Regions from separate parts of the Agrobacterium sp. GW821-FHT02D03 genome, predicted to be linked through region 3. Evidence: predicted binding sites of a transcription regulator. Region 3 holds the regulator's gene; each other region holds the start of a gene.
What was found. The regulator PhoB, encoded in region 3, activates phosphate uptake and scavenging genes when phosphate is short. The targets are predictions, from matches to a motif close to TGTCATNNANCTGTCAT.

Region 1: a site for PhoB is predicted at 4,951-4,967, ahead of AC07U5_RS09520 (bifunctional 2',3'-cyclic-nucleotide 2'-phosphodiesterase/3'-nucleotidase). Genes of this name have one in related genera too.
Region 2: a site for PhoB is predicted at 2,607-2,623, ahead of phnC (phosphonate ABC transporter ATP-binding protein). Genes of this name have one in related genera too.
Region 4: a site for PhoB is predicted at 1,770-1,786, ahead of AC07U5_RS03705 (YdcH family protein). Genes of this name have one in related genera too.

The regions. Positions count from the first base shown of each region.
Region 1 is NZ_JBWKVN010000001.1:2,006,014-2,013,491, reverse strand. Features, by position in the region: gene ilvA (threonine ammonia-lyase) at 1-650, shown strand, start outside; gene AC07U5_RS09535 (HlyU family transcriptional regulator) at 718-1,026, shown strand; gene AC07U5_RS09530 (FMN-dependent NADH-azoreductase) at 1,090-1,704, opposite strand; gene AC07U5_RS09525 (LysR family transcriptional regulator) at 1,840-2,796, shown strand; gene AC07U5_RS09520 (bifunctional 2',3'-cyclic-nucleotide 2'-phosphodiesterase/3'-nucleotidase) at 2,878-4,869, opposite strand; gene AC07U5_RS09515 (DUF1203 domain-containing protein) at 5,030-5,497, opposite strand; gene AC07U5_RS09510 (DUF4344 domain-containing metallopeptidase) at 5,700-6,542, shown strand; gene sseA (3-mercaptopyruvate sulfurtransferase) at 6,641-7,478, opposite strand, start outside.
Region 2 is NZ_JBWKVN010000001.1:163,059-170,536, reverse strand. Features, by position in the region: gene AC07U5_RS00825 (alpha-D-ribose 1-methylphosphonate 5-phosphate C-P-lyase PhnJ) at 1-470, shown strand, start outside; gene phnK (phosphonate C-P lyase system protein PhnK) at 467-1,243, shown strand; gene phnL (phosphonate C-P lyase system protein PhnL) at 1,245-1,952, shown strand; gene AC07U5_RS00810 (DapH/DapD/GlmU-related protein) at 1,949-2,566, shown strand; gene phnC (phosphonate ABC transporter ATP-binding protein) at 2,682-3,557, shown strand; gene phnD (phosphonate ABC transporter substrate-binding protein) at 3,652-4,557, shown strand; gene phnE (phosphonate ABC transporter, permease protein PhnE) at 4,723-5,697, shown strand; gene phnE (phosphonate ABC transporter, permease protein PhnE) at 5,697-7,046, shown strand; gene AC07U5_RS00785 (DUF1045 domain-containing protein) at 7,301-7,478, shown strand, end outside.
Region 3 is NZ_JBWKVN010000001.1:2,725,341-2,732,818, reverse strand. Features, by position in the region: gene AC07U5_RS12995 (substrate-binding domain-containing protein) at 1-16, shown strand, start outside; gene pstC (phosphate ABC transporter permease subunit PstC) at 282-1,766, shown strand; gene pstA (phosphate ABC transporter permease PstA) at 1,763-3,085, shown strand; gene pstB (phosphate ABC transporter ATP-binding protein PstB) at 3,157-3,972, shown strand; gene phoU (phosphate signaling complex protein PhoU) at 4,064-4,780, shown strand; gene phoB (phosphate regulon transcriptional regulator PhoB) at 4,803-5,486, shown strand; gene AC07U5_RS12965 (Imm63 family immunity protein) at 5,570-6,037, opposite strand; gene AC07U5_RS12960 (GcrA family cell cycle regulator) at 6,157-6,693, opposite strand; gene AC07U5_RS12955 (aspartate aminotransferase family protein) at 7,146-7,478, shown strand, end outside.
Region 4 is NZ_JBWKVN010000001.1:810,045-817,522, reverse strand. Features, by position in the region: gene AC07U5_RS03715 (thiamine phosphate synthase) at 1-445, opposite strand, end outside; gene AC07U5_RS03710 (sulfite exporter TauE/SafE family protein) at 626-1,390, shown strand; gene AC07U5_RS03705 (YdcH family protein) at 1,533-1,709, opposite strand; gene AC07U5_RS03700 (YdcH family protein) at 2,216-2,419, shown strand; gene purE (5-(carboxyamino)imidazole ribonucleotide mutase) at 2,496-2,963, shown strand; gene AC07U5_RS03690 (5-(carboxyamino)imidazole ribonucleotide synthase) at 2,960-4,039, shown strand; gene ykgO (type B 50S ribosomal protein L36) at 4,174-4,299, shown strand; gene AC07U5_RS03680 (tetratricopeptide repeat protein) at 4,400-5,005, shown strand; gene AC07U5_RS03675 (hypothetical protein) at 5,038-5,604, shown strand; gene AC07U5_RS03670 (DUF2312 domain-containing protein) at 5,641-5,895, opposite strand; gene AC07U5_RS03665 (DUF1244 domain-containing protein) at 6,046-6,351, opposite strand; gene AC07U5_RS03660 (N-formylglutamate amidohydrolase) at 6,366-7,154, opposite strand; gene AC07U5_RS03655 (DUF1036 domain-containing protein) at 7,349-7,478, shown strand, end outside.

The sequences.
Region 1 (7,478 bases), 720 kb from region 3:
GAAACAACTTCGTCTTCTGCGAACCGGAAGGGGCGCCAAGCCTGAAGAAGAGCATCGAAGCAGGCGAAGCCGTCACGCTGAACAAGGTCGACAACTTCGTCGATGGGGCAGCTGTTGCCCGCATTGGCGACCTCAACTTCCAGGCGCTCAAAGATTTCCCATCCGAACAGGTCGAACTGATCCCGGAAAACGCCATCTGCGTCACCATCATCGACATGCTCAATCTCGAAGGCGTGGTGCTTGAGCCGGCGGGCGCACTGTCGATCGCTGCATTGGAAAAGCTCGGTCGCGAGCGGCTGGAGGGCAAGCGGGTGATCTGTGTCGTCTCCGGCGGCAATTTCGACTTCGAGCGTCTCCCGGATGTCAAAGAACGCGCCATGCGCTTCACCGGGGTGAAGAAGTACTTCATCTTGCGTCTTCCGCAGCGTCCAGGCGCGCTTCGCGACTTCCTTAATATGCTCGGTCCGGATGATGACGTTGCCCGCTTCGAGTATCTGAAGAAATCGGCCCGCAACTTCGGCTCGATCCTCATCGGCATCGAAACCACATCTCGCGACAATTTTACCACTCTGTTCGAGCGTTTCGAGGCGGCAGGGCTTGGCTATGAGGATATAACCGAGAACGAAATCCTCGCGAACCTCATTATCTGATCGAATGCATCAGTACGCCGGGCGCGCTACAAGCGCTCCGGCGCAAAGACAACAGGAAGGGTAAAGCATGGCCTCGTTCTTCTCGAAACTCTTTTCCGGCTTCAGCTCCGGCCAGTCGGATGCGCCAAACAAGGCGGAGACGTCCGAACCGCATCAGCATGGCGAATACACCATCTACGCCACGCCGATGAAGGAAGGTGCGCAGTACCGCTTGGCAGGCCGCATCGAAAAGACCGTCGGAGACGAGGTGCTTGTGCATGAATTCGTTCGCGCCGACGTGTTCACCAGCATGGATGATGCGGTGGAATGCACGGTGCGTAAGGGCAGGCTGATCATTGACCAGAACGGTCCGAACCTGTTTGCCGACAAAAAATAACGGCCGCGACAAGCGCGACCGTTGGTATCTTTCGAAAAGAAGCGGCTAAACCGGCCGCTTTTTTTATGCGGCCTTCGCCAGTTCTTCGACCTTGGCATTGGCGGCAGCAATGGCCTTTTCGGCAGCTTCCGGACCGAATGCCAGACCTTCGATACGGATGACTTCGACATCCGTCATGCCCATGAAGCCGAGAACCGTCTTCAGGTAGGGCACGGCGTGCTCAAGCGAAGCGGCAGGGCCTTCGGAATACACGCCGGCAGCGGATAGAACGATGTAGACCTTCTTGCCGGTCGCAAGGCCGATCGGGCCGGATTCGGTGTATTTGAAGGTCATACCGGCGCGCGCGATATTGTCGATCCAGGACTTCAGACCCGAATAGATCGAGAAGTTGATGAGGCCGGTGCCGATGATGACGGTGTCGGCTTCCATCAATTCAGCCACGCGCTTGTCGGAGTAATCGGCAGCGGAGGCCTCTTCCGGCGTGCGCTGTTCGGCAGGCTTGCGAATGGCAGAGGTGGTGACGGAATCGAGATGCGGGATCGGGTTCTGGCCGAGATCGAGATGGGTGATCTGGCCGTTCGACTGTGCGTTGATCTTGTTGGCAAGGTCGGATGCGAACTTGTTGGAGAGCGATTCATTGCCACGCGGGCTGGAAGTGACGAGCAGAATCTTCGACATTTTGGTGCCTCTTGGTCAGTCTTAGGAGGATGGTGCGAGGCGCAGCCCCGCTTGGTTGACTGGGTTATCGGCCAGTTTTGCCATCTAGAAAACTGTGATAATCTGAAATCTATCTATCGATAAAATGGATGGGACATGGACGCCAACCCGACGCTCGACCAGTTGCAGGTCTTCTTGACCGTTGCCGAAACCGGAAGCTTTTCAGCCGCTTCGCGGGTGCTTAACCGCGCGCAATCGGTGGTCAGCTACACCATTGCCAATCTCGAGGCGCAGCTTGAGGTCAGCCTTTTCGAGCGCAGCGGCCGCCAGTCGAAACTGACCGACGAGGGCCGCGCCATGCTGGAGGATGCGCGCAGAATCGTTGCCGGATTGCAGGAAATGCGATCACGCGCCAAAGGGCTGAAGCAGGGCCTGGAGGCGGAGGTCTCCCTCGTTCTCAGCACCATGGTTCCAGCCGAGGCCGTGGTTGAGGTTCTTCGTGAATTTCGGGAGGAGTTCCCGACCGTGTCGCTCACTCTCAATGTCGGTGAATTGGGCATGGTCATGGAGATGGTCAGAAGCCGTAAAGCGCTGATCGGCATTGGCGGGGCGGTCTCACAGCAGGATGATAGTCTGGTCCTCGAAAAGATCGGCCACTCCTTCATGGTACCCGTCGCGGCCGGTGACCACGCTCTGGCAAAATTGCACCACCCGGTGACACTCGCCGATGTCCGTGAAGAGGTGCAGATGGTGGTGATGGACATGTCGGGGCTGACCAACGGCCGCGACTTCAATGTCCTGTCCTACAAGACGTGGCGGGTCAGCGACATCGCGACGAAATACCAGCTGATAAAGGGTGGTCTTGGTTGGGGTGGGCTGCCCGCATCGCTGGTCAGGACAGACATCATGAATGGCAGTCTCAAGGTGCTCGACCTCGACGCCTACGAACTCGGCGAATATCCGCTGTATTCCCTGCGAAAGGCCGATATGCCTGCCGGTCCGGCAAGCCAATGGCTGATCAATGGCTTTGAAAAGCGGCTGTCGAAATGCCCGGACAATAAGAGCTTCCTGAACATCGTCCGCCCCGTGCCCTTGAAAGACGCCGCCGAGTAGAGGCTTCTCCTTGCTCAGCAGAAAATCGAAGCTCCACAGCGTCGAGAAGTGGCGGCGACAAAACTGCCGCCGCCACGACGATTAGCCCAGCATCAGACGGAACTTGGCAAAGCCTTCGGCGCCATCGCCGGCGTCCTCGATCTTGGCACCCTTCACATCCTTGGCATATTGACGACCCTTCGGGCCTGTCTCGAAAATGGCTGTCGTATCCGCCACCTTAGCGAAAGACCAGTTGTCGTCAGCCGATGGATTGATCGTGCCCTGGTTCATGATGTAGCGCACGATCACATCGCGGTTGGTATCGGGGGCGACGAAGATGATCTTGTCGCTGCCGATCGCCGGGAACTTGCCGCCACCGCTGGCGCGGTAATTATTCGTGGCAACAACGAATTTCTGTTCCGGGTCAATCGGCTTGCCCTGGAACTGCAGATTGACGATGCGGCTGCTGTCCGGATTGACCGCCTTGCCATCCTTGTCGAACTTCGCGGGCTTCGACACGTCGATCTGATAGGTGACACCATCAATCACGTCGAAATTGTAGGACGGGAAGTCGCTGCTCAGCAGGGGAGCGTCCTTGGAGCCGGCCTTAACGGTATTGAACATGCCAGCCGACATTTCCAGCCAGTCCTTGACCTGCGCGCCGTTGATGAGGACAGCCTGCACCGTGTTTGGATAGAGATAGAGGTCGGCGACATTCTTGATCGCAATGTCACCGGCAGGGACATCCGTATAGTAGTCCGCTCCGCCACGACCACCCGACTTGAAGGGCGCGGCTGCGGAAAGTACCGGAAGGTCCTTGTACTGGCCTTCCTTCAGCATATCCTTGATGTACCAGGTCTGTGCATTGGAGACGATCTGCACGGACGGATCGTCCGCCACCAGCGCGAAATAGGAATAGAGCGGCGCAGAGCTCTTGCCGACGGGACGGCGCACATAGGCGAGTGCTCCCTCGTGATCGGTCTTGACCGCCTCGATCACCTCGGGCTTGTCCTTCACATCGGCCACGATCTTGCGGTTGTCATCGCGGTGGTAGATGGGGCGGGCCTCGGAGGTGAAGTCGACGATCTTCCAGCTCTTGCCGTCCTTTTCGAGCAGGAGATCGATGAGGCCCATATGCGAGCCCCAGAAGCCCGCCATGACTGCGGGCTTGCCCATCAGCGTGCCCTTTACGGGATCGGCGCCCTCGATGCCGTCCCATGTCTTCGGGCCGGGGAAGACCAGATGCTGGTGACCCGTAAAGACCGCGTCGATGCCTTGAACGCCCGCGAGATAAAGCGACGCATTTTCCATGCGCTCGCTCTGGCCTTTGCCCTCGATACCGGAGTGGGAGAGGGCAATGACGATATCGGCGCCCTGTTCCTTCATCACCGGCACCCAGGCCTTTGCAGCATCGACGATGTCGCGCGTCTGCGCCTTGCCTTCAAGGTTCTTCGCATCCCACATCATGATCTGCGGCGGTACAAAGCCGATGATGCCGACCTTGATCGGGCTTGTCGCGCCTGACCCGTCACGGATCTGCTTTTCCAGGATCACATAAGGCTTGAAGTAGAGTTCGTCCTGCTTTGGATCGGACGCCAGTTGACCCTTGGTCAGATTGGCGCAGACATAGGGGAATTTCGCCCCGCCCAGCGTGTTGAACATGAAGTCTAGGCCGTAGTTGAACTCGTGATTGCCGAGCGTGCCGCAATCATAACCGAGCACGTTCATGGCATTGATGACCGGGTGCTTGTCGCCCGCTTTCATGCCGCGCTCATAGGCGATGTAATCGCCAAGCGGGTTGCCCTGAAGAAAGTCGCCATTATCGACCAGCATGGAGTTGCCGGCTTCGGCACGCACGGCATCGATCAGCGATGCCGTCCTTGCCAGACCCAGCGTGTCGTTCGGCTTGTCGGCATAGTAGTCGTAAGGGAAGACGTGGACGTGGATATCGGTGGTTTCCATGATGCGCAGATGCGCCTGGTTGCCCGCAGCACGCGCCGCAAAAGGATGCAGCATGACGAAGGCGGACGAAGCCGCAATGCCGCTGAGAAGCGAACGGCGCGTGATAGGGTGAAGGCCGATAAGGGAAGACATGGAAACTCCTGATCTCAAAATACGATGACCTGTCTCAACCGCGACAAGGTAAAACGAATTGCTGAGGAGTCTACCAGCAAAATGACGCGTGTATGACGCAACCCATCCCGACAGTCGCATGAGCGAAATTTAATGTATCCCACACCGGCCTCGTCCTGGCTCATGCTCTGTCGATGCGGCACTGGAAGCAATTGTTGCGTGCCGAGCGTACATGCACATAGGCGACGTCCGGCCTTTCAAGCAGCTCCTGCGCGCGCGCCACGATCTTAGCCGTGGGTGTGACCGCACCCGTTCCGTAGACGATGCGGTCACCCGCATCGTAGCCCCGGACAATGTAGTCCGAACTGTTCAGCATTGGAGGTGGTACCTGTGCGGAATCATAAGACCCGCAGTCTTCCGCATGAATGAAAATCGGCCCGGTCTCGGCGTAAGGCTGCAGATGACGAAAGGGCCGGTAGGAGATTAGCAGGGCCGAGTCTCCACCCTTGATCAGACCGAGGCAGGCGCGGCAGGGCAGATCTGCTGAGGCGATCATTCGTTCAGGCACTTGGCCGTTCGAATCTCGTTCTCCAAGCCTGATGGCATCGACGTGGTCTTTGGGTATTGCGGTGAATAGGATGGCGGTCATGGTGGCTCCTTGCGACCTCGTTCAGTTGCTTCTTTGTCGCTATGGCTGCCAAACAAATCTCTATCCACCCGTTTCTTGCCGGTAAGCGAAACCAACCCATTGCGTGGACCGTTCTGTTTAGCGATCTATGCTGCGTCCTCGTTCTGGAAAGTTGACGTCAATGCTGCGAAGGTTTCGAGCCGTTCTTTCGGTCGCTTTTTTAGTGTCCGCCTTGCCGTCTGCGCATGCGCAGGTTGCGCCTGCACTTGACGATCTTTCCGACGAGCAGTTGCAGCAGACGGTCAATTTCGTCATCGGCAATGCCGTATTCGGCGTCTATCACGAAGCCGCCAAGATGCTGATCTCCGATTTCAGCCTTCCCGATGCGGGCGATGGTCGCAATACCGCAGACCAGCTTGCCGGCACCATCATGCTGGAAGCCAACCAGGAGTGGCTGGATACAGCTATCGTCAATGCAACCGATAGCTGGTATCTCGCGCGGAGCTCCGGAGAGCTTCCCGAGCATAATGCGCCGCTCTATAGCGTTCTTGTCCCGAATGTCGCCCGCGACCGTCAGATGGCCTGCCTCATGGTCGGCAAGGACAACGAGGGCTACGGCGACCTTGCAGAGCTGATGGGGCTGCCAAAGGATGAGTGGAAGGCCTGTGAAGTGGCCTATCCGCAGACCGTGGCGCGCTGGAGCGACTTACTCAAACCCCATGTGAAGACGCCGGGCACGACGAAATTCGACATACGATATGAGCCTGCGCGCGATCCGTTTCTGGATATCTATGCGACGATGGTGAAGGAATCGAAGGTTCTCGATCTCATCGCCCGCGAATTTAGTGCTTATGAGCTCAAGGGCACGGTAAAGCTGACGGCCAGAAGCTGCGGCCGACCGGATGCCTACTGGTCCGAGGAACGCCGCGAGATCACCTATTGCTATGAGCTTGCAAGATTTCACGGCGAGCTGATCGCGGCCCATCTTCTCGCAACCAATGGCGACCGCGGAGACGCGCCTGCGAAAGAAATCCCGACCGCCGTCAATCTCGGCCAAGAGCTTTAAGAGCTGAGGCTCGATCTCGTACAGCGAAGGCGAAATAATGCCACGCTGAATGAGCCCGCCTCATCCGATCCAGGAGAGGCGGACGCCAACTTGGCAGCTTAGCCGCGGCGCGAAATTTCGAGATACTCGCTGTCGGTCAGCGGCTCCACCCAAGCTTCATAGGTGCTGACTGGGGAGAAGCCCATCATCTGGTAGAGCTGCAAGGCGCGCGGGTGGTCCAGCGTATTGGTGGAGACGGTGACCTTCTTGGGGTTATCCTGCCAGATCGAGTAAAGCGCCTGAAGCAGGAACCATTTCCCGACACCAGCGCCAATCGCCTCTTCCATCAGACCGAAGTAGGATAGTTCGGTAACGTCGTCACTGCCTCTGTTGAACTCGAAGAAGCCAGCCGGCGAACCGTTGAGATAGAGCACTGTTACGCAGTTCTTTGGGTCGCGCAGCACGGCGGTAAGCTCGGCATCGCTCATGCGCATGCGCTTTTGCCAGTGCCACCTCTTGCCGACGCGCCAGTAGAGATAGCGATAGAAATGCAGTGGGATGTCATGCGTTCGCATGATCGCTGTCTGGATATTGACCGGCACCGCCAGGCTGACCTTTGGCGCCGATGTCATTTCAAGCTGGGTGACATGGGCTTTGAGCGGACCGTGTGGCTCCGTCTGCAGAGGCTCCGCCGGGCCAGTCACGATCGGCGTGTCCTCTTTCGATCCCCACTCCGACCATGAGCCGTCATAAAGCGAATTGTCCGAATGGCCGAGCGACTCGAGCGCCAGCGTCACGACGGCGGCAGTCACGCCTGAGCCGCAGCTGGTGACGACTGGCTTCGACAGATCGATGCCGGCCTCTGCAATCATCTTGCGGATGGTTGGCAGATCCTTGAAGTGGCCGTTCTCCGAAAAGGCGGTGGCAGGCAGACTGCGGGCACCAGGCATATGGCCG
Region 2 (7,478 bases), 2.6 Mb from region 3:
AGACCGAGACCCGCGTCATGCACGCGCTGGAAGAATATGGCCTGATGCATGTGCGCCTCTATGAGGACATTGCCCATAACGGCCGTATTTCCAAAACCTACGCCTATCCGGTGAAGGTCGCAGGCCGATACGTCATGGACCCGTCGCCGACACCCAAGTTCGACAATCCGAAAATGCATATGTCGGAAGCCTTGCAGCTCTTCGGTGCCGGGCGTGAAAAGCGCATCTATGCCGTGCCGCCTTACACCGAAGTCGTCAGCCTCGATTTCGACGACCATCCCTTCGAGATTCAGACTTTCGACAAGCCCTGTGCGCTGTGTGGTGCGGACCATGTCTATCTCGATGAAGTCATCCTGGATGATCGGGGCGGGCGCATGTTCGTCTGCTCCGATACCGACCATTGCGAAGATCGGCGTGAACATGGCCATCGCGGCCATCTGCTGGCCGATGTGAAGGAGACCGCAGAATGAGCGACCAGCCGCTTTTGAAAGTCCGCGACGTTTCCAAATATTACGGCGACCGCGCCGGTTGCCGCAACGTCTCCTTCGATCTCTGGCCGGGAGAAGTTCTGGCGATCGTCGGCGAATCCGGTTCCGGCAAGACCACGCTGCTGAACTGCATTTCCACCCGGCTGATGCCGACCACCGGCAGCGTCGAGTATCGCATGCGCGACGGGTCTCTGCGCGATCTCTACCATATGGGCGAGGCGGAACGCCGTTTCCTCATGCGCACCGATTGGGGCTTCGTTCACCAGAATCCGGCTGACGGTCTGCGCATGACGGTATCTGCCGGCGCTAATGTCGGCGAACGGCTGATGGCAGTCGGCAACCGGCATTATGGCAATATCCGCAACACCGCCAGCGAATGGCTGGAGCGGGTGGAGATCGGCACCGATCGCATCGATGACCAGCCGCGCGCCTTTTCCGGCGGCATGCGCCAGCGCCTGCAGATCGCCCGCAACCTCGTCACCTCACCGCGTCTCGTCTTCATGGACGAGCCGACCGGCGGTCTGGATGTCTCGGTGCAGGCAAGGCTTCTCGATCTCGTTCGCGGCCTCGTCAACGATCTCGGCCTCTCCGTCATCGTCGTCACCCATGACCTTGCTGTCGCACGGCTCCTGTCGCACCGCATGATGGTGATGAAGGGTGGCAACGTCATCGAGCATGGCTTGACCGACCGCGTGCTGGACGACCCGCGCGAGCCCTATACCCAGCTTCTCGTTTCCTCGATCCTGCAGGTGTGACATGCCGACCCCCCTCATTGTTTCGGAAGTCTTCAAAAGCTTCACCATGCATCTGCGTGACGGGATCGAACTGCCCGTCGTGCGCAATGTGAACTTCTCCGTCCAGGCGGGCGAATGCGTCGTGCTTGGCGGGCCTTCGGGGATCGGCAAAAGCTCCATCCTCAAGATGCTCTATGGCAACTACGCCATCGATAGCGGCCAGATCCTCATCAAGCATGAGGGACAGATGGTCGATATCGGCAGTGCCGCACCCCGCACCGTGCTGGAGGTCCGTCACCGCAGCCTTGGCTATGTCAGCCAGTTCCTGCGCACCGTCCCGCGCGTTGCTGCAATCGATGTGGTGGCGGAGCCGCTGCTTGCGCGAAAAGTTCCGGTCGAAGAGGCACGCGAACGGGCAGGGGAGTTGCTGTCCAAACTCAATCTGCCACGGGAATTGTGGTCCCTGCCACCCGCGACCTTCTCCGGCGGCGAACAGCAGCGCGTCAACATTGCGCGCGGCTTCATCACCGACCATGCCATCCTGCTTTTGGACGAACCGACGGCGTCGCTCGACGCGGCCAACCGCAAGGTGGTGGTGGAGATGATCCGGCAAAAGAAAGTCGAAGGAACAGCCCTTCTTGGCATTTTTCACGATGAGGAAGTGCGTGAAGCCGTGGCCGACCGCATCCTCGATGTCTCGCAGTTCTCACCCAGAAAGATCGCAGCATGAGTGTCAAAGTTGGCCTGGAACCGGCCATTCACGAAAGCGCCCGCGTCGTCAACTCCAAGCTCGGCCGTTACATCGAAGTCTCGGAGCGCTGCCGCATCGAAGAAGTGGAGATGGACGACTACTCCTACATCATGCAGGACGGTGCCGTCTGGTGCGCGACGATTGGCAAGTTCGTCAACATCGCCGCCTCGGTGCGCATCAACGCAACCAACCATCCCATGTCGCGCGCGACGCTGCACCACTTCACCTACCGCGCCCATAACTATTGGGACGATGCTGAGGACGAGACGGAGTTCTTCGCCGCAAGACGCGCCAGACGAGTTGTCATCGGCCATGATGTCTGGATCGGACACGGCGCGACCATCCTGCCCGGCGTCACCATCGGCAATGGCGCCGTCGTCGGTGCCGGTGCCGTGGTCTCGAAGGATGTTGCGCCCTACACCATCGTCGGCGGTGTGCCAGCCAAACTCATCCGACGCCGTTTCCCGGAAGAGATCGGCGAGCGCATGGACCGGCTGGCCTGGTGGGATTGGGATCACGCGAGGCTTCGCGCTGCCCTCGATGATTTCCGTTCGCTCGAAGCGGAAGCGTTTCTTGCCAAGTATGACGGGTAAACGAACACCATCTCCCGTGACGTCAGCCTTGTAATAATTTCTTCATCAAACTGACATTCGCGCTTCACGCACCCCTGATAGGCCGAATCCGAAATAACGAGACTGGATTTGGCCTATGACTTTTCACCTCAAGCAGGTAACGCGCCGCTTCGGCAAATCGACCGCCGTCGACAGCGTGACGCTCGACATCCCCCAGGGCCAGATGGTCGGCGTCATCGGACGTTCGGGTGCAGGAAAATCCACCCTGCTGCGCATGATCAACCGCCTGGTCGATCCCACATCCGGCTCCATTCATTTTGGCGATCTTGAGGTTTCCTCGCTCCGCGGCGCTGCGCTTCGCCACTGGCAGCGCGATTGCGCCATGATCTTCCAGCAATTCAATCTCGTGCCGCGTCTCGACGTGCTGACCAACGTCATGCTCGGTCGCCTCGACCACCGCTCCACTGTCTTGAGCCTGCTCAGCATCTTCACCACCGAAGAGCGTCTGATGGCGATTTCAGCACTGGAGCGCCTGGGGATCGAACACGTGGCCATGCAGCCGGCCGGCACGCTGTCGGGTGGCCAGCAGCAGCGTGTGGCGATCGCACGTGCACTGATGCAGTCGCCGCGCATGCTGCTTGCCGATGAGCCCATTGCCTCGCTTGACCCGCTCAACGCAAAAATCGTCATGGATGCGCTGCGCGACATCAATGAGCGCGAAGGCATCACCGTCATCACCAACCTGCACACGCTCGATACGGCCCGCAATTATTGTGAGCGCATCATCGGCATGGCGGCCGGTCGCGTCGTCTTCGACGGCACGCCCGCCGAACTCGATGCCCGCGCGGTCAAGGAAATCTACGGTACTGATTCTCATGGTGCCGGCATCGACGAAACCATGACGTCGACCAGCATCACCATTGAAGGTGCGGAGCTTACCGCGCGCGCCCAACACCCATCTGCCGGTCCTGAAGCTTCTGCTCCCAAGCCGCTTTCCATGGCTGGACTGTAAGGACTGCACAGCATCGATCCGCCCGCGTCAGGGGCCAATATCACATTCCATATCGTGTCAAACTCCGGCTCGCCGGAAAAACGGAGATAAATCCATGTTGAAGAAAGCTCTTCTTTCGGCGGTTGCACTTGGCCTTCTGGCCGGTTCGGCTCTCGCTCAGGACGTCAAGGTTCTGCGCATCGGCCTCGATGGCGGCGAAAACTCCAACGACCAGCTGCGCAACGCGCAGTGCATTGCCGATGGCCTGAAGGCTGCCACTGGTGTTGAGCAGGTTCAGCTCTTCCCATCGCCGGACTATAACGGCGTTATCCAGGGTCTGCTGGGCGGCACCATCGACATTGCTTCCATGGGCGCGTCCTCCTACGCCAAGATCGCTATTCAGGACCCGAAGGCTGTCGATCCGATCCTGACATACACCGGCGCTGACGGCTCCAGCGGCTATTACACCATCATGGTTGCCCGCAAGGACTCCGGCATCAAGACGCTGGCAGACGCCAAGGGCAAGAAGCTCGGCTTTGCCGATCCGGACTCCACTTCCGGCTATCTCATCCCGAACGTCGCCCTGCCAAAGGAAACCGGCAAGCCGGTCAAGGAATACTTCTCTGAAACCGGCTTCGGCGGCGGCCATGAGAACCTCGTTCTCGCCGTTCTCGACAAGAAGTTCGATGTCGGCACCACCTTCGGCTCCGGCGTTGGCAAGTGGGAAGAAGGCTACAGCTCCGGCAACCTCCACCAGATGGTCGCCAAGGGCAATCTCGACATGGACGATCTCGTCGAAGTCTGGAAGTCGCCGCTGATCCCGAACGGTCCGCTGATGGTTGCCAACAAGGTCGGCGAGCCGATGAAGGAAAAGATCGAAGCTTTCTTCCTCGACCTGCCGAAAAAGGATCTGGCCTGCTTCCAGGGCTTCACCCAGGGCAAGAACAAGGAATACATCAAGGTCGATCCGTCCTTCTACCAGACGATCGTTGATGCCCGTAAGGCCGTGATCGGCGGCTGATTGCCAGCAAAGGCATGAGACGGCGGCGTCAGAAAGACGCCGCCGTTTTTTTAAAGCGCACCCGGGAACGCCGTCACGCTTCCAAAGGGGTGCCGCTGAAACGGTGAATGAGAGCATCGGTGAATCCATCGTCACCCGCATGGCTCCGGTAAGGACGCAAAAGACATGGCTAGCACGCCAATCACCCCAGATACGTTCGGCGAGGCCTCGAAAAAGGTCATGCAGCACTACCAGCAACAGCTGGTCACGCGACGTATCTACACCGGCATCGCCATCGTCGTCTTTCTTGCGCTGCTCTTTGCCTCGCTCGATTTCGCCAACAGCGCCAATTCCGGCAAGTTCTTCGAGCGGCTGCCCTATTTCTTCGATTTTATGAAGACTTTCCTGCCGAACAGCCCGATGGAAGTCGTTCGCGCCATGTTCGATCTGCCGTCACCCTATGCCGACGGCTCGCTGAAATACGACTATGTCTCGGAGCGGGTCTATATCGGCGACGGCTTTTATATTCCGCATTTCTTCTATCAGCTGATCATCACCCTGAACATTGCGCTGGTTTCGACGCTGATCGGCACGGCCTTCGCTTTCGCGCTGTGCTTCTTTGCCTCCACCAATCTCGTCGGCGCCGGTGCCGTGCGTTTCGCCGTCCGACGCATGCTGGAAGTCATGCGCGCCTTTCCGGAAATCGTCATCGCCGGATTGCTGACCGCTATCCTTTCGCTCGGGCCCATTGCTGCCATCGTCGCCATCACCATTCATACCGTTGGCGCGCTCGGAAAACTGTTCTTCGAAGTCGTCGAGAATGCCGATATGAAGCCGGATGAAGGGTTGCGGGCATCGGGTGCCAACTGGCTGGAGCGGGTGCGCTTTGCCATCGTGCCGCAGGTTCTGCCGAATTTCGTCTCCTATGCGCTGCTGCGCGCCGAAATCAATGTGCGCGCCTCCACCATCATCGGTGCTGTTGGCGGCGGCGGTATCGGCGAGGTCTTTCGCCTGGCGATCGGCAACGATCACGCCGCCAAGACCTATGCCATCATCATCATGCTGCTGGTCACCATCATCGCCGTCGACCAGTTTTCCGGCTGGCTGCGCCGCAGACTGATCGGCCATCAATCCTTTGAATTCGGACGGGGAGCGGCCTGATGTCCACGAGCTTTGTCATCAATGGTGCGGATCGCGAACGCCTTCTTTCGCAATATCCGCAGGTCTTCCAGCAGAGCTTCCTGCGCCGGTACGGATTGTTCCTCGGCCTCGTCGCGGTCTTCGTCTATCTCGTCATCTGCTTCTTCGCCTTCAATATCGGCCCGGCCTTGATGAATGGCCGCTGGGAGCGCGCGTCGAGCTATATTCAGGACTGGTATTCCTGGCGCGCTCAGCCGCGACTTCGCTTTGAAGATGGCAAGGTGGTTCCGCAGTGGACGAGCCGCGGTCAATATCCGGCCAATGCCCATATCAGCTGGCTTCAGCCTCTTCCGGATGGCGGCTATAGCGTGATCTATGGCGGTGGGCAGAACCGTATCGATGTCACGCCGACGCAGGCGAACGTCTATATCGACGGCAAGCTCTATCCGGTGACGATCGGCGCAGACCGCGTCACTGCGCCCGCCGGCGCGCCGTCTCAGATCCGCCAGGATGAGAACAAGGTCGTGGTCGAATATGGTTTTGCCGGACAGGCGGAGATCCGTACCTCGCAACTTTACGTCCAGCGCCGTTTCCTGGGTTGGGCCAATTTCTTCTTCGATACACGTTCGCAGTTCTGGGGCAAAAGCTGGGGGGAGCTCGCGTCGCTCGCCCTTTGGCAGCCCCGCATCGATCCAGCACAGTCCAATATTGACAAAATGGTCGATGACTTCCTGGGGAACGACGTCTGGCAACATGAGGATATCTTGTCCAAACTGCTGCAGACGCTGGTCATGGCGTTTCTCGGCACGCTGCTCGGCACGCTCGTTGCGTTCCCGCTTGCCTTCATCGCCGCGCGCAACATCACCGCCAACAGGGCGGCAAACTGGGGCATGAAGCGCGCGTTCGATTTCCTGCGCTCCATCGATATGCTGATCTGGGCGCTGTTCTTTACCCGCAGCTTCGGCCCCGGACCGATCCCCGGCATCGCCGCGATCTTCTTCACCGATACCGGCGCGCTTGGAAAGGTCTATGCCGAGGCGCTGGAAAATGTCGATGACAAGCAGCGCGAGGGCGTGAAGTCTGTCGGTGCGTCGCCCATGATCGTCAATCGCTATGGTGTCATTCCGCAGGTGCTTCCGGTTTTCATCTCGCAGTCGCTCTATTTCTGGGAAAGCAACACCCGCTCCGCCACCATTATCGGCGCGGTCGGTGCCGGCGGTATCGGCCTCAAACTTCTGGAAGCCATGCGCACCAATCAAGATTGGGACAAGGTCGCCTATATGGTGCTGTTGATCCTCATCGTCGTCTTCCTTTTTGACAATATGTCGAACGCGATCCGCTTCCGCCTTATCGGGAAACCCCATCACTAAAGCATGTCGCGCAAAAGTGGTCACCGGTTTTGCGATAACGACATGCGACAAAACAAGGACTTAAAGCGTAAGGAGCGAATCTGAAAGATCGCGACACGCTTTAAACTCGACGTTCATATCCGGCAAATTTGTCGGGTGATATCATCATTCTGTCATGGAAAAGGTCTACCTCGCACTTCTGACCTTGCGGGGTAGAGACGAGTCGTCTCAAATGACGCTTCCGCTGTTTTCATGACGTTTGAAAGTGCGACATCGTGCGCTACGCTCTCTATTTTTCGCCTTCCGCCACTGATCCGCTGACTGAGACAGCGTCGCGGTGGCTGGGGCGCCACGCCTTTTCCGAAGAGGTCTTTGACGATTACGTTAGCTTCGCCGATGTGACGGAAGATCCGCGACGCTACGGCTTCCACGCCACGCTGAAAGCGCCCTTCG
Region 3 (7,478 bases):
CGGCAAGACCATGTAATATAGCTTGAGAAAGCGCAGCGCTGAAACGCTGCGCTTTCTCACCTCTTCCTGTTGGCAAAGTCGGTTTGTCGGGCCTTGCGACATCTCGAAGGGTTGACAGTTCCTATTTATCGTAAGACGACCCCGCCGATAAATATGATGTATCAACCCGGAATGCGTGAACTGAATACAGATCCGGTATCGTGCGGTGATCAGCCGTCGGTGCTGCGCTCTTGGTGAAATGATGCCGCATCGTGCCGCGTGGCGCGCCGAGGAAACTCTCCATGAACATATCCATCCTTCTGCTGATATTGGCGCTGATCGGCGTCTCCAGCTACGTGCTTGGCAAACGTCGGGCCATGGCGCTTGCCGGCGGACGCCCCTCCAGCATGCACTCCCGTTCTGGCTATCACGGTTCCTACGTCCTCATCTGGGCGCTTATTCCTTCCGCGCTGATCCTGGCGGCGTGGCTGATCATCAGCCCGATCATCGTCAACTCCGCGGTGCATGAAAGCTTCCCGGATGACATCAAGGCCCAGCCGGAAGCCCAGCAGAGCCTCACCTATGGCATGGTCGTTTCCATTGCCCGCGGCCTCACCCAGGTTTCGCCGCAGGAATATGACGCGCTGAAAGCCGATCCCGCGACGGCACGCGCGGTCCTTGCCTCTAAAGGTGTGGCCATCGCCGGCGATCCGCAGCCCTTCATGATCGAGTCCGCAGAAAAGCTCAATAACATGTCTGCGGTCAGCCGTATCGCCATGGTGTTCGTAGTGCTTGCCACGGCCATCGCTGGGGCCTTCCGGGCGCTCCGCGGCCTGGCACCGCGCTTTCGTGCCCGTAATAAGGTGGAGAAGGTCATTCTCGGAGCGCTCGTTCTTGCATCCTCGATCGCGATCTTGACCACGATCGGCATCGTTATGTCGATGCTGACGGAAGCCACGCAGTTTTTCCGGATGGTTCCGGCGCATCAGTTCTTCTTCGGCACGGTGTGGGATCCGCGTTTTGCCGCGGCTGGTTCGACAGACAGCTCCGGTCAGTTCGGCCTCATTCCGCTCTTGGCGGGTACGCTCTACATCGGCTTCGTCGCCATGCTGGTCGCGGTACCGGTCGGTCTGTTCTCGGCGATCTACATGGCCGAATATGCAAGCCCCCGTTTGCGCTCGATTGCCAAGCCGCTGCTGGAAGTGCTCGCCGGTATTCCGACCATCGTCTACGGCTTCTTTGCGCTGACGACTGTGGGCCCGTTCCTGCGTGACATCTCTGCCCAGATCAATGGTCTGGCAACCGGAGACTATGCCAGCTTCATCCAGGCGCAGAGCGTCATCACCGCCGGCTTCGTCATGGGCATCATGCTGATCCCATACGTCTCCTCGCTGTCGGATGATATTATCACCGCCGTGCCGCGCTCGCTTCGCGACGGATCGCTCGGGCTTGGCGCGACGCGCTCCGAGACGGTCAAGAAGGTCATCCTTCCGGCCGCTCTTCCGGGCATCGTCGGGGCGATCCTGATGACCGCTTCCCGCGCCATCGGTGAGACCATGATCGTGGTTCTGGCCGCCGGTGTTGCCGCACGCCTGCAGCTCAACCCCTTCGAGCCGATGACGACGGTGACCGTCAAGATCGTCAGCCAGCTGACCGGTGACCTTGAGTTTACCTCGCCGCAGACGCTTGTTGCCTTTGCGCTTGGCATCACGCTCTTTGCCATCACGCTTTGCCTCAATATCTACGCGCTCTACATCGTGCGCAAATACCGGGAGCAGTATGAATGACCGACGTCGTTACTCCGGGCATCTCCGCCCCTGCCGCAACGAAGAAGGTCCGTCGCGATATCGGCATCAAGCGCCGTTACGCTGCAGAGCGCCGCTTCCGCGCCTATGGTGTCGCCGCGATCTCCTTCGGCCTGCTGTTTCTCTTCCTGCTTCTCTGGTCCGTCATCGGCAAAGGCTACACGGCCTTTCAGCAGACGATGATCACGATCCCGGTCGAGTTTTCGCAGCAGATCATCGATCCGGACAATGTGCGCGCACAGAACCCGTCTAAGCTGATGACGGCGAATTACCCGGTCGTCGCCCGCAACTCGCTTGCCAAGGTGCTCGGCGTTTCGCTGGAGGATCGCACGGCGCTGCGCGCCGTCAACGCACTGATTTCCGATAGCGTCCGCACCCAGCTTCGCGACATCGTCACATCCGATCCGAACGTCATCGGCACAACGCGCACCGTGTCGCTCCTGGCATCCGGCGATGTCGACAGCGCCTTCAAGGGCCAGGTGGATATGTCGGGCGAGGAGCAGAACCGCCGCATCTCCGACCAGCAGGTCGGTTGGATGAACGAACTGGTTGGCAAGGGTGCGCTGGAAAAGAAGTTCAACACCGGCATCTTCTTCAATGGTGCATCCAGCCGTCCTGAAGCCTCCGGTGTCGGCGTCGCGCTCATCGGTTCCTTCTACATGATGCTGATCGTGCTGGTGCTGTCGCTGCCGATCGGAGTTGCCGCTTCCATCTACCTGGAAGAGTTCGCGCCGAAAAACCGCCTGACGGACCTTATCGAGGTCAACATCAACAACCTGGCAGCGGTGCCATCCATCGTTTACGGTCTGCTTGGTCTCTCGGTCTTCATCAACTTCATGGGCCTTCCGCGCTCGGCCTCGCTGGTCGGTGGTCTGGTGCTGACGCTGATGACGCTGCCGACCATCATCATCGCCACGCGCGCTGCCTTGAAAGCTGTGCCACCTTCGATCCGCGCCGCAGCGCTCGGTCTCGGTGCCTCGAAGATGCAGACCATCTTCCATCACGTGCTGCCGCTTGCCATGCCGGGCATCCTGACCGGCACCATCATCGGCCTTGCACACGCGCTTGGCGAAACCGCGCCGCTCCTTCTCATCGGCATGGTGGCCTTCGTGGCGAATTACCCGACGACCCCGCTTGATCCTGCAACGGCCCTGCCGGTTCAGATCTACATGTGGGCCAATGAAGCCGAACGCGCCTTTGTCGAAAGAACATCTGGCGCTATCATCATCCTGCTTATGTTCCTCCTGGTGATGAATGTGGGCGCAATCCTGCTGCGTCGCCGCTTCGAACGGCGCTGGTAAAGCATTTCGAGGAAATGTGGATACCGGTTTTCTGCTCGGAAATGCGATAAGAAGCAAGGGAGAACGGAACAATGAACATGTTGTCGGAAGCAGCAGTTGAAAAGGCGCTGGACAAGAAAATGAATGAAGTTTCCTATAAGATGATCGGCAAGGACGTCTCCGTATATTACGGTGAGAAGCGCGCCCTTTACGATGTGAAGCTCAACGTTCGCGAAAACACGGTGACGGCTCTCATCGGCCCCTCAGGCTGTGGCAAATCCACCTTTCTGCGCACGCTGAACCGCATGAACGATACGATCGATGGTTGCCGCGTCACCGGCGAGATTACGCTCGATGGTGAGGATATCTACGATTCTGCCATCGATGTCGTCGAGCTTCGCGCTCGCGTCGGCATGGTGTTTCAGAAGCCGAACCCATTCCCGAAGTCGATCTACGAAAACATTGCCTACGGCCCGCGCATCCACGGTCTTGCCCGCAACAAGGCGGATATGGACCAGATCGTCGAGTCCGCCCTGCAGAAGGCAGGCCTCTGGAACGAAGCGAAGGACCGCCTGCAAGAATCCGGCACGGGGCTGTCCGGCGGCCAGCAGCAGCGCCTGTGCATCGCACGTGCCATCGCCGTTTCACCGGAAGTCATCCTCATGGATGAGCCATGCTCGGCGCTTGACCCGATCGCGACCGCCAAGGTGGAAGAGTTGATCCACGAGCTTCGTGCCAACTACACCATCGTCATCGTGACACACTCGATGCAGCAGGCCGCTCGCGTTTCGCAGCGTACCGCCATGTTCCACCTCGGCCACCTGGTTGAGGAGAACGATACGGACAAGATGTTCACCAACCCGGATGACCAGCGCACCCAGGACTATATCATGGGTCGTTTCGGCTGATCCTGCTCTTGCTTGCGCATCCCACCGCGCCTGTCGCTTGAGCCACTAAAAAGGCTTGCGACAGGGCGTTTCGAAACTGGAGACTACGAACATGTCGACACATTCCCACATCATGTCCGCCTATGATGAGGAGCTGAAGTTCCTCAGCCGCCGGATCGCCGAAATGGGCGGCTTGGCCGAGCAGATGTGCGCCGATGCCGTGCGCGCACTCGTCAATTCCGATGCGGCCCTGGCACAAAAGGTCATCTCGGACGATACGATCCTCGATCACGCCGAGCGCGAAATCGGCGACAAGGCGATCGTCACCATTGCCAAGCGCCAGCCGATGGCAGCAGACCTTCGCGAAATCATCGGTTCGCTGCGCATTGCCGCAGACCTGGAGCGCGTCGGCGATCTGGGCAAGAACACCGCCAAGCGCGTCATCGCTGTTGCCGGCACCGGCGTTCCGCGCAAACTGGCGCGTGGCCTTGAGCATCTTTCGGAACTGGCGCTTGTGCAGTTGAAGGAAGTGTTGGACGTCTACTCCACGCGGTCAGCGGAAAAGGCCCAGGCCATCCGCGAGCGCGACGAGGAAATCGACGCGATGTACACCTCGCTCTTCCGCGAGCTTTTGACCTACATGATGGAAGATCCGCGCAACATCACCACCTGCACGCATCTTCTGTTCTGTGCCAAGAACATCGAGCGCGTTGGCGACCACGCCACCAACATCGCCGAGACCATCTACTACATGACCACTGGCAGCCAGCCGGAAGGTGAGCGTCCGAAGGACGATAGTTCCAACACGCTCGGCGCTGTGACCGAGTAAGCGACAGATAGGATCTGGAGCCATGGTGCCAAAAATCGCCGTTGTCGAAGATGAGGAGGCGCTGAGCGTCCTCCTCCGTTACAATCTCGAATCCGAAGGCTATGACGTGGACACCATTCCGCGTGGCGACGAGGCGGAGATTCGCCTTCAGGAGCGCACGCCGGATCTTTTGATCCTCGACTGGATGTTGCCGGGCGTCTCCGGCATCGAGCTTTGCCGTCGCCTGCGCATGCGGCCGGAAACCGAACGTCTGCCGATCATCATGCTGACGGCGCGCGGTGAGGAAAGCGAAAGGGTTCGTGGTCTGGCGACGGGCGCGGACGACTATGTCGTGAAGCCCTTCTCCACGCCGGAACTGATGGCGCGCGTTAAAGCGATGCTGCGCCGCGCCAAGCCGGAGGTCCTGTCCTCGGTGCTGAAATGCGGCGATATCGAGCTCGATCGTGAGACGCACCGTGTCCATCGCAAGAGCCGCGAAGTCCGTCTCGGGCCGACCGAATTCCGCCTGCTGGAATTTCTCATGACCTCGCCAGGTCGTGTGTTTTCCCGTTCCCAGCTTCTCGACGGTGTCTGGGGACATGATATCTATGTGGATGAGCGCACGGTGGACGTCCATGTCGGTCGCCTGCGTAAGGCGCTGAATTTCTCCAGCATGCAGGATGTCATTCGCACCGTTCGGGGCGCCGGCTATTCCATGGAAGCCTGATCGGCCTCGGGAGCGCTTTGCTTGAAGGTACAAGCGCTCCTATTCTCGCCGTGTCAGAGAGGGTAGCCCTTGGCTTCCCGGCGTCAGATCAATGTGGACGGAACGGGATATCGCGCGGCGTCTATCTCGTCCTTAGACAACGGGCTGCGGGTCAGCACCTCAGCATAATTGGCTCGAGTTCGAGCGCCATAGCTCTCCTTGATCGCGCCCATCAGTTCGATCTCCTGGTACATCCAGTTCCAGCGCGAATAGTCGTCCGGGCCGGTCGACTGGCGGTCTGCCTTTTCCCGAACCGCAAGCTCGCGATCGCGCACCACTTCTCCCGCCACGATCGACATCAACTGGAAGGCGGCATCGTCCATGTCCTTGGCTTCCCGACGCCAATATTCCTCTCCGCGCTCCTCGCAGATCAGCCAGTAGCTGCCGCGTCGCCATTCGACGTAAACGGTTCCGTCGCCACGTGCGCGGCGCGGGATTGGCGGGAAGGGCGTGTCGACGGCCCCGGCCCATAGCGCCGAGATATAGTCGTGCAGTGTGTCGATCGCGTCCATGATGATAGTCTGGGCGCGATTATTGCTGCAGGCAAGCTTGGATTATTTGGCAAAGCTGGAGACCGCCCAATAAAAAAGCGGACCGAAGCCCGCTTTCTGAATTGGTTCTGAGACAGACCTTACGCCTTGCGGCGTTCGCTGACCGGCTGGTAGGCCATCTTCGCGTGGAACTTGCAGTAGGGCGAGGCTTCAGACGCCTCGCAGCCGCAGAAATGGAAGTCGTCCTTGAGCGGGTCGCCCACCGGCCACTTGCAGGTGCGCTCGGTCAGTTCCGTCAGCGTCAGGCGACGCGAGATCGGGATAACGACATTGTTGGAAGAACGAACATATTCCATGGGCTCGACGGTGTCGATGTCCATGTCTTCCTTGAAAGCGAGGGCACCAGAGCTACGGGCCGGTGCTGGACGGCTGGTCGCAGCGCGGGCCGGAGCCGCATAGCTTGCCGGACGCGGCGCTGCTGCGGGACGCTTGGGCGCAGGACGCGACGTGGCGACCGTGCCGCCGGCCTTGGCGCGACCTGGCAGGTTGAGGCGGTGAACCTTGCCGATGACGGCATTGCGGCTCACACCGCCTAGTTGTGCTGCGATCTGGCTTGCGCTAAGCCCTTCGGACCATAATCTCTTGAGCTTTTCTACTCGTTCGTCCGTCCAGTTCATGCCGCTTCTCCGCTCGTCGCGTTGTTTTCGGGCAGAATCCACCTACTATGCCATGGAGTGAACCACGCGCAGGCCATTCGCCAGATTGTAGGTGACTAGTTCCGCCGCATTGCAGTCTAGTAATTGACGGTTAACCTAATCGTCGGTTGACTCCGTGACAAGAGTCGCAGGAATCATCTGGAATCGATTTTCCGGTTTTCCCCAACTTGCTTCCCCTGTGAGTCAGAAAGGCAACACCTCGGGCCTGCGCGGCAAGCACCTACCAAGGCTTGTAACTGCCCGGAAGTGCCGAGATTTGTTGACATTAGGCGGGGAAGTGACAATAGTGCTCTCGCAATGAAGACAGCATGCAGGCCGCCGCGAGGCGGCATTTTTGATTTTCAGGGCAGGGATAACCCGCGAGCCCTATTGACAGTCGTCTGTCCCGACTTGACGTAAGGAGTGATGTCGCCATGGCCGAAACTGCCCCCAAATCCGGGCCGTTGTTCGATACGTTTTCCAGAGCCCCCCTGCGCTTCGAACGAGGCGAGGGCGTTTGGCTGATCACGGAAAGCGGCGAGCGATATCTCGATTTCGGTGCGGGCGTTGCGGTTACCTCGGTCGGCCATAGCCATCCCCATATGGTTGAATCCCTCAAGGCACAGGTCGAGAAGGTCTGGCATTTGTCCAACCTTTATGAGGTTGCAGGCCAGGAAGTGCTGGCAAAGCGGCTGACGGATGCGACATTCGCCGACAAGGTGTTCTTCACCAACTCCGGTGCGGAGGCGCTGGAATGCGCCATCAAG
Region 4 (7,478 bases), 1.9 Mb from region 3:
CGACGTTCTTCGGGTGTGGCTCCGGCTTGATATCGCCTTCCAGCTTGCCGAAGAAGATATAGTCCGGGTTCGCTTCGCCCTGCTCCAGCGCCTTGTGCCGGTCATCGGCATTGCCGCCGCCAACGATCATCTTCGGCGTGAATTTCTCCACCGCTTCCGCCAGCGGCTCCACGCCGCCGATCACATGCAGACCATCGGCCTTCACGCGGCCGGCAACGCGGCTGTCACCGGCAACCAGCGCTGCGGCACCTGCCGCCTGCACGATCGGCACCAGCACTTCCGCGCGTTTTTGAAAGCTGTCGTCATCGAGAGCATATTGCGGAATGATGACGGAGGCGACGTCGCCGCCCCTCAGGGCATCCTCCAGCGCCTTGGCTTGCAGGCCAGCATCTTCGGCTTGCGGCACGATCAGAACCAGACGGCAGCGATCTTCAGGAGAACCCATGATTTTTCCATTTTCCGCAGAAAGAACGCTTCATCGCCAATCTGCACTCGTTTTCATATACTGTTTCCGATAAACCGGACTGCACGAAGGATCAACAGTTCATAGCTGGACTCTTTGTCGTCCTTTCCCCTCGCGGCCTGTTCCAATGGCCGTCTCACACGCTCATCTCAAGTGCTGACCATGTCGCTCGATCTCCATTTCTTCCTTGTTGCCATTCCCGCTGTCGTTCTGGTCGGCCTGTCAAAAGGCGGGCTTGGCGGTGCCCTGGCCTTGATGGGCGTGCCGCTGATGGCGCTGGCCGTGCCGCCGGTGCAGGCGGCGGCGATCTTCCTTCCCATTCTGATCGTCATGGATCTGGTGGCGCTCTGGGCATGGCGCCACCACAACCACCGGGAAACGCTGCTGTTGATGCTGCCGGGTGCCATTGCCGGCATTGCGCTCGGCTGGGCCACGTCGACGCTGATTTCTCCCGACGCGATGCGCCTCGTCGTCGCAACCGTCACCATCCTCTTCGTCCTGCGTTATTTCTACGAGAGCTTCCGCGCCCGCCGCGGACAGGAGATCGCGCCAAAACCGCAGAGACCGGCTGCCGCCACGCTCTGGTCGTCACTTTCGGGCTATGCAAGCTTCGTGGCGCATGCCGGTGGTCCACCCTTCCAGATCTATGTGCTGCCGCTCAAGCTGGATCCGAAGACCTATACCGGCATGAGCGTGCGCTTCTTCGCCATCATGAATGCGATCAAGCTCATCCCCTATTTTGCGTTGGGAGCGCTGGATTCCACCAACCTCACCACCTCCGCCACGCTGCTGCCGGTGGCGATGATTGCCACATTTGCCGGTGCCAAGGTTGTCAAATACATGAAGCCCGCCGTCTTCTATCCGCTAATGTATGGAATGGCCTTTATCGCGGCGTTGAAACTGCTCTGGGATGGCTTGCCGGCGTAACAAATGTCCCTTGCGGCGCATGCATCCGCAGCCTCCTACAGACAAAACGGAAAGGCCCTGATCGCGCTTTGCAACCAGGGCCTTGAACTTTTACCGCTTCTCAGACGAAAACTCGCCCTGCGGTCTCAATAGTGATTGAAAATCAATGTTTCGTGGTCGCTTTCAGCCTCTGCAACTCGTCCTTAAGACGCAGCTTTCTGCGCTTGATATTGGCAATCTCCCGATCGTCGGAAGACGGGGAAGCAAGAATACTCTCGAGCTCTTCCTCCAGAGCACCGTGTTTCTTTTCGAGCGATGCAATATGAGCCTGAATGGTCATGCGGCACGTCCTTCCTTGTTGAACCTACCTCCAGCGCTCCATCGCTGGAGTTTCAGGTTTACGACAGCACTGTGACACGGAAAGCGCGCTTTGTCGAAGGCGAAATCGGGGCAATAGTGCGGCAAAAATGCTATAAGAGCGCTTCCTTGTTAAATGGAAACAGTTCTGTTGGTTCAAACGGGATCGACTGATTGTCCGGATGGCGCGTGCCGTAGCCAACGCATACGGCCAAGCCGTCCGGGCAAGCAGGTGGCCCGTTTCAACCAACCCGAAGGGCCGGGCATCTTTCCGCCAGGATCAAAGGCGATCGGCTCGGGCGTACCTTTGGGTATGCCCTTCGCCAATCGCCTTTGCCCTGACGAAAACCTGCTCCGGCAGAACGTTGCCATTTGACAAGGAAGCGCTCTAAGGAAACTTCCCGTTACCGCCATTTGATGGTACAGGCACGAAGACCAACAACAGAGATGCCGGATGGCGGTCCGGTTCATTACAATGGGGACGACGAGATGGCCGACCAGGAACAGGCGGACGTCCGGCTTACGCTGGCAAGGCTGAGGCAGGAGCATGAGGATTACGACACGGCCATCAACGCGATGATCCAAACCAATTGCGAAGCGCTCAGAATTCAACGGATGAAGAAGAAGAAGCTGGCCATCAAGGACAAGATGACCCAGATCGAAGATCAGATCATCCCGGATATCATCGCCTGACAACCTCTGGACCCTGACAACCCTCTGGACAAGGAGAGGCCGCTTGACCACCGAAACGCCGCCCGTCGCCATCATCATGGGAAGCCAGTCTGACTGGGAGACCATGAAAAACGCCGCCGATACGCTGGATGCGCTCGATATCGAATATGAGGCGCGCATCGTGTCCGCCCACCGCACGCCGGAGCGGATGTTCGATTTCGCCACCAATGCGAAGGATGAGGGCTTCAAGGTCATCATCGCCGGTGCCGGCGGTGCCGCCCATCTTCCCGGCATGACGGCAGCGCTGACCCCTCTCCCCGTCTTCGGCGTTCCGGTTCAGTCGAAAACCATGTCCGGCCAGGACAGCCTCTATTCCATCGTGCAGATGCCGGCAGGCATTCCGGTCGGCACGCTTGCCATCGGCAAGGCGGGCGCCATCAACGCTGCCCTTCTGGCTGCCGCCGTGCTGGCGCTTTCCGATGAGGATCTGGCCGACCGGCTGGATAATTATCGCGCCCGCCAGACGGCCATCGTTGCCGAGTATCCCATGGACGCCCCGCAATGAAATCCTCCACCATCGGTATCATCGGCGGCGGCCAGCTTGGCCGCATGCTGGCCATGGCAGCCGCCCGCCTGAATTTCCGCACCGTGGTGCTGGAACCCCAGGCCGATTGTCCGGCGTCGCAGGTCTGCAACCGCCAGATCGTCGCGGCTTACGATGACGAAAAGGCGCTCGCCGAACTCGCAAGCCTCTGCGATGTCGTGACCTATGAATTCGAAAACGTGCCCGTCGTCGCGGCCGAAACGCTTGCCGCTTCCGTGCCGGTCTATCCGCCGGCGAAAGCGCTGAGCGCCTCGCAGGACCGCCTGACGGAAAAGCGCTTCCTCAATGACTGCGGCATCCCGACGGCCGATTTCCGCGCCGTGGACGATCAGGCAGGCCTTGAAGCAGCACTTGCAGAATTCGGCGGCAAGGGCGTGCTGAAGACGCGGCGCATGGGCTATGACGGCAAGGGTCAGCGCGTCTTCAAGGGCGGCGAAGATCTGACCGGCGCCTTCGATGCGCTCGGCAAGGTGCCGCTGATTCTCGAAAGTTTCATTCCATTCGAGCGTGAGATTTCCATCATCGCCGCGCGTTTCCAGGATGGCACCGTCACCTGTTACGATCCGGCCGAAAACGTTCACCTGAACGGCATTCTCCATACGTCGACGATTCCCGCCGATCTTTCCGATGCGGCAAGAACCGTCGCAGTGGAATCGGCGCAGAAACTGCTCGCCGCGCTGAACTATGTGGGTGTCGTCGGCATCGAGTTCTTCGTGCTGGCGGATGGTTCGCTGGTGGCCAATGAAATGGCGCCGCGCGTCCACAATACCGGCCATTGGACGGAAGCCGCCTGCGTGGTCTCGCAGTTCGAGCAGCATATCCGCGCCGTCGCGGGCCTGGCGCCCGGCAGCACCGAGCGCCATTCCGATTGCGTGATGACCAATCTGATTGGTGACGACATCGACAGCGTACCGGAATGGCTGAGCCAAAAAGACTGCCTCGTGCATCTTTACGGCAAGACGGAGGCCCGTCCGGGCCGAAAGATGGGCCATGTGACGCAACTCACCAAGGCTGGAAAGCCGGGGTTTTCCCGGTAAAAGCTTGCGGAGCGTGTTGACAGGCCGGTGCCGAAAGGGTATCTGCCTGCCAACCGAAAAAGGCGCGCCCCGTTGCGCGCTTTTGATTGTTTAGATTATGCGTGCGAAAGCCCGCCAAACTGCGGACCAGAAAAATGAAGATCAAGAACTCGCTCAAAGCGCTTAAGGCTCGTCACCGCGACAACCGTCTGGTTCGCCGCAAGGGCCGCGTCTACATCATCAACAAGCAGAACCCACGCTTCAAGGCTCGTCAGGGCTGATTGCGTTTCTGCAGTGCTCCGTTTGAAAAGGCGGATCACTTTGTTGATAGCAGACAGAATTCGATTTCCTAATTGGCGCATACGGATTATCGTGATCCGCATGCGCCAATTTCGTTTTTGTGCCCTTCTCCTCGCCTCGCTCAGCCCGATTGCCCCGGCCACGGCTCTCACCGCCCATGCTGCGGAGCCCGTCGCGGCAGCGCCTCAGCCCGAGCAGCCTGCCTCCAAAGACCCGGTCGGCGATCTCTTCAACAACCTGAAGAAGGAGCGCGACGCCAAGAGAGCCCGCGTCATCGCCACCGAAATCGTTGGCCAGTGGAGCGATTCCGGCAGCCCGACTATCAATCTGCTGATGCAGTGGGCCGAAGAGGCCAATGAACAGAAGCGCAGCGCCGCAGCCTATGACTTCCTCGACCAGGCCATCTTCCTCGACCCGGACTACGCCGGCGCCTGGTACCGCCGCGCCATGATACATCTGGCCGACGGCGACACCCGCAAGGCCATGGCCGACCTCAACAGCACACTGGAAAAAGAACCCCGCTTCTTCCCCGCGCTTGCCGGCCTTGCCAATATTCTGGAAAGCTCAGAGCGCAATGAGACCGCGATGAAGGTATGGGAGCGCTACCTGACGCTCTACCCCGCCGACAAGGAAGCGCAGAAGGAAATGGGCGAGCTTTCCGAAAAGCTGGCTGGCACGCGCAGCTGATCCGCCTACTTTCAGAGAAAGCAGAACCAATTTTGAAGCAAGGAAGATTCGAGAAAGAAGAGCTGCTACTACGCTCGATTGGCGACAATCCTAGTTTCGACATCAGCACGTTTATCGACCGGATATCAGTTTCCGAAGATTGGGCAAAATTAATCGTCGCCCATATATATCTTGATCATATAATCACGGCCGTCCTCAACGAGCACCTCGATCATCCAGAAGCTTATTTTAACGCGCACAGGTCTTTCGCGGAGAAGCTCGGCTTATGTCAGGCTCTGGGATTTTTCAGGGACGAGTTCGGGAGTGTACTTAAAGCTGTCAACGCGCTCCGCAACAAGTTCGCGCATAAACTCGTATTCGAAGTTTCCGACGACGAAAAGCGAAACATCTTTCGCGTCTTGACCACGGAACGCCCAGTTAGTGATGTTACTCGTGCCGATGGATTTGGCGACTTTCTCTTTACTGTCGTCATGTTCACAGAGGTGGAGCGCGCTTTGAACAAGCGTCAGTCAGAGCTTTTGAAAGAGCAAGAATTCGTTAGAAGCAAAATTATGGAGTTGCTGATAGCCAACAAAAACATCCTGACCGAAAACAAGTAAGCTGCGAGGCCGTCTTTGGTCCCGCAGCTCTAGACCTTACTCCATACCAAGCGCGGCCATATAGGTCTGGAGGATCGTCTCTTCCTCGATGCGCTCATTGGCATCCTTCTTGCGAAGGCGGATGATGGTGCGGATCGCCTTGGTGTCATAACCGCGGCCCTTGGCTTCGCCCATGACATCCTTGATGTCACCCTGGATTGCCGCCTTCTCTTCTTCGAGGCGTTCGATACGCTCGATAATCTGGCGAAGTTCGGCGGCGGCGACGGTTTCGGTTGTGGCTGTTTCGTCCATTCCATGATCCTTCAATAGTTCGGCTCGCTTCGAGCCCGTTTTACGTAAGGCGAAATCTTCGCCTGCTGCTCATCAAAGGCAGCCAAAATTCCCGGCTGGTGAACTGCCCGTGGAAAGGCCTCACGTCAAGCCTAATCGGGTGGGAGGCAGCTATTCCTTGGGGCGGTTTTCTTCGAAGGCGGCTTTCTGGCCGTCGCTCGCTTCGCTCTGGTGAAGACGCTTCCAGTCCTCATAGGGCATGCCGTAGATGATCTCGCGCGCCTCGTCCTTGCTGAGATCGGTACCGGCATCCTTTGCCGCATCCGAATACCAGTTGGACAGGCAGTTGCGGCAGAAGCCGGCAAGGTTCATGAGGTCGATATTCTGCACCTCGGGGCGATTGCGCAGATGGTTGACCAGCCTGCGGAAGGCGGCTGCCTCGAACTCGGTTCTCTGCTTCTCGTCAAGCTCGCTCATATCGATGTCGCCTTTCAATAAGGACCAGTCCGCGAGGCGAACTGCTTGTACTCGTGCAGGGTGGGATCGTCATTCATTGCGGCAAAAATGGGAGCGAGACGATCAGCCCAGTCGGCAATGCCAGCCTCATCGCCGATCAGGTCCTGGCGCACTTCCAGAAGCGCATGCGGGATGCCCTTCATCATGCAGTGGCGATACATGGTGTCACCCTTCAGCGCGCCATCGTAGGGCTCGTTATCGCCAACCAGAATATCGCCGCTGGCTCTCAGATGATCAATCAGCGGATGAACGGCGCGGTGGTCCGTGTCCCACAGAACCGCCGCATGCCAGGGACGCGGAACGGACTTCCAGAACGGCGTGTAGGAATGCAGCGAAAACACAAGTGTTGCCTTGCCAGACGTCTGCGCCGTTCTCGTCAAAACCGCATCCACCGCATTGTGATAGGGGCGGTGATAGGTTTCGAGCCGCCTCTGCCACTCCTCGTCCGTGATCGGATGGTTGCCGGGCACGATCGCGCCATCGGAAATCTTCATGATCAGCGTCGGATCATCCTCGCCGCGATTGGGATCGATCAACAGACGCGAAAAGCGTCCGAGAACGGCAGGCACGCCAAGACTCGCCGCAAGCTTTCTGGTCAAACCTTCCACACCAATGTCATAAGCGATATGGCGCTCGAACGCGGCTTGCGGTAGACCGAGATTGCCGTAAGCTTGTGGAAGAAGGTTCATGGCATGGTCTGCAAGCAAAACCATGCCTTTGTCATAATCGCCTTCTATGATTTCGTATGGCTGAAAGTCTGGCATAATTGATTTCTGGGGCAGCTAAGGGAGAGACGCTTGATGGCATGGCTTGACGCCACGCGCAAGTTTGCACGGGTAAACGGCCATCGACAGCACCGCACCAGAGACCCGACCTGACAATATAATCGATTAAACTCGCGTTGACATTCTTGGGCCTCCGCGCCTAGAAGTGTTTTCACTATAACCATGGAATCCGGATGGACGCCGTGACATACACATTCCCCGCTCTCCTCGAGAAACATCGGCGCGCGATCCGCATTTTCACCGCAGCCGCCGTCCTCTCCTCTCCCCTTTTGATAGCGCAGCCGGCATTGGCGGATTTCCGCG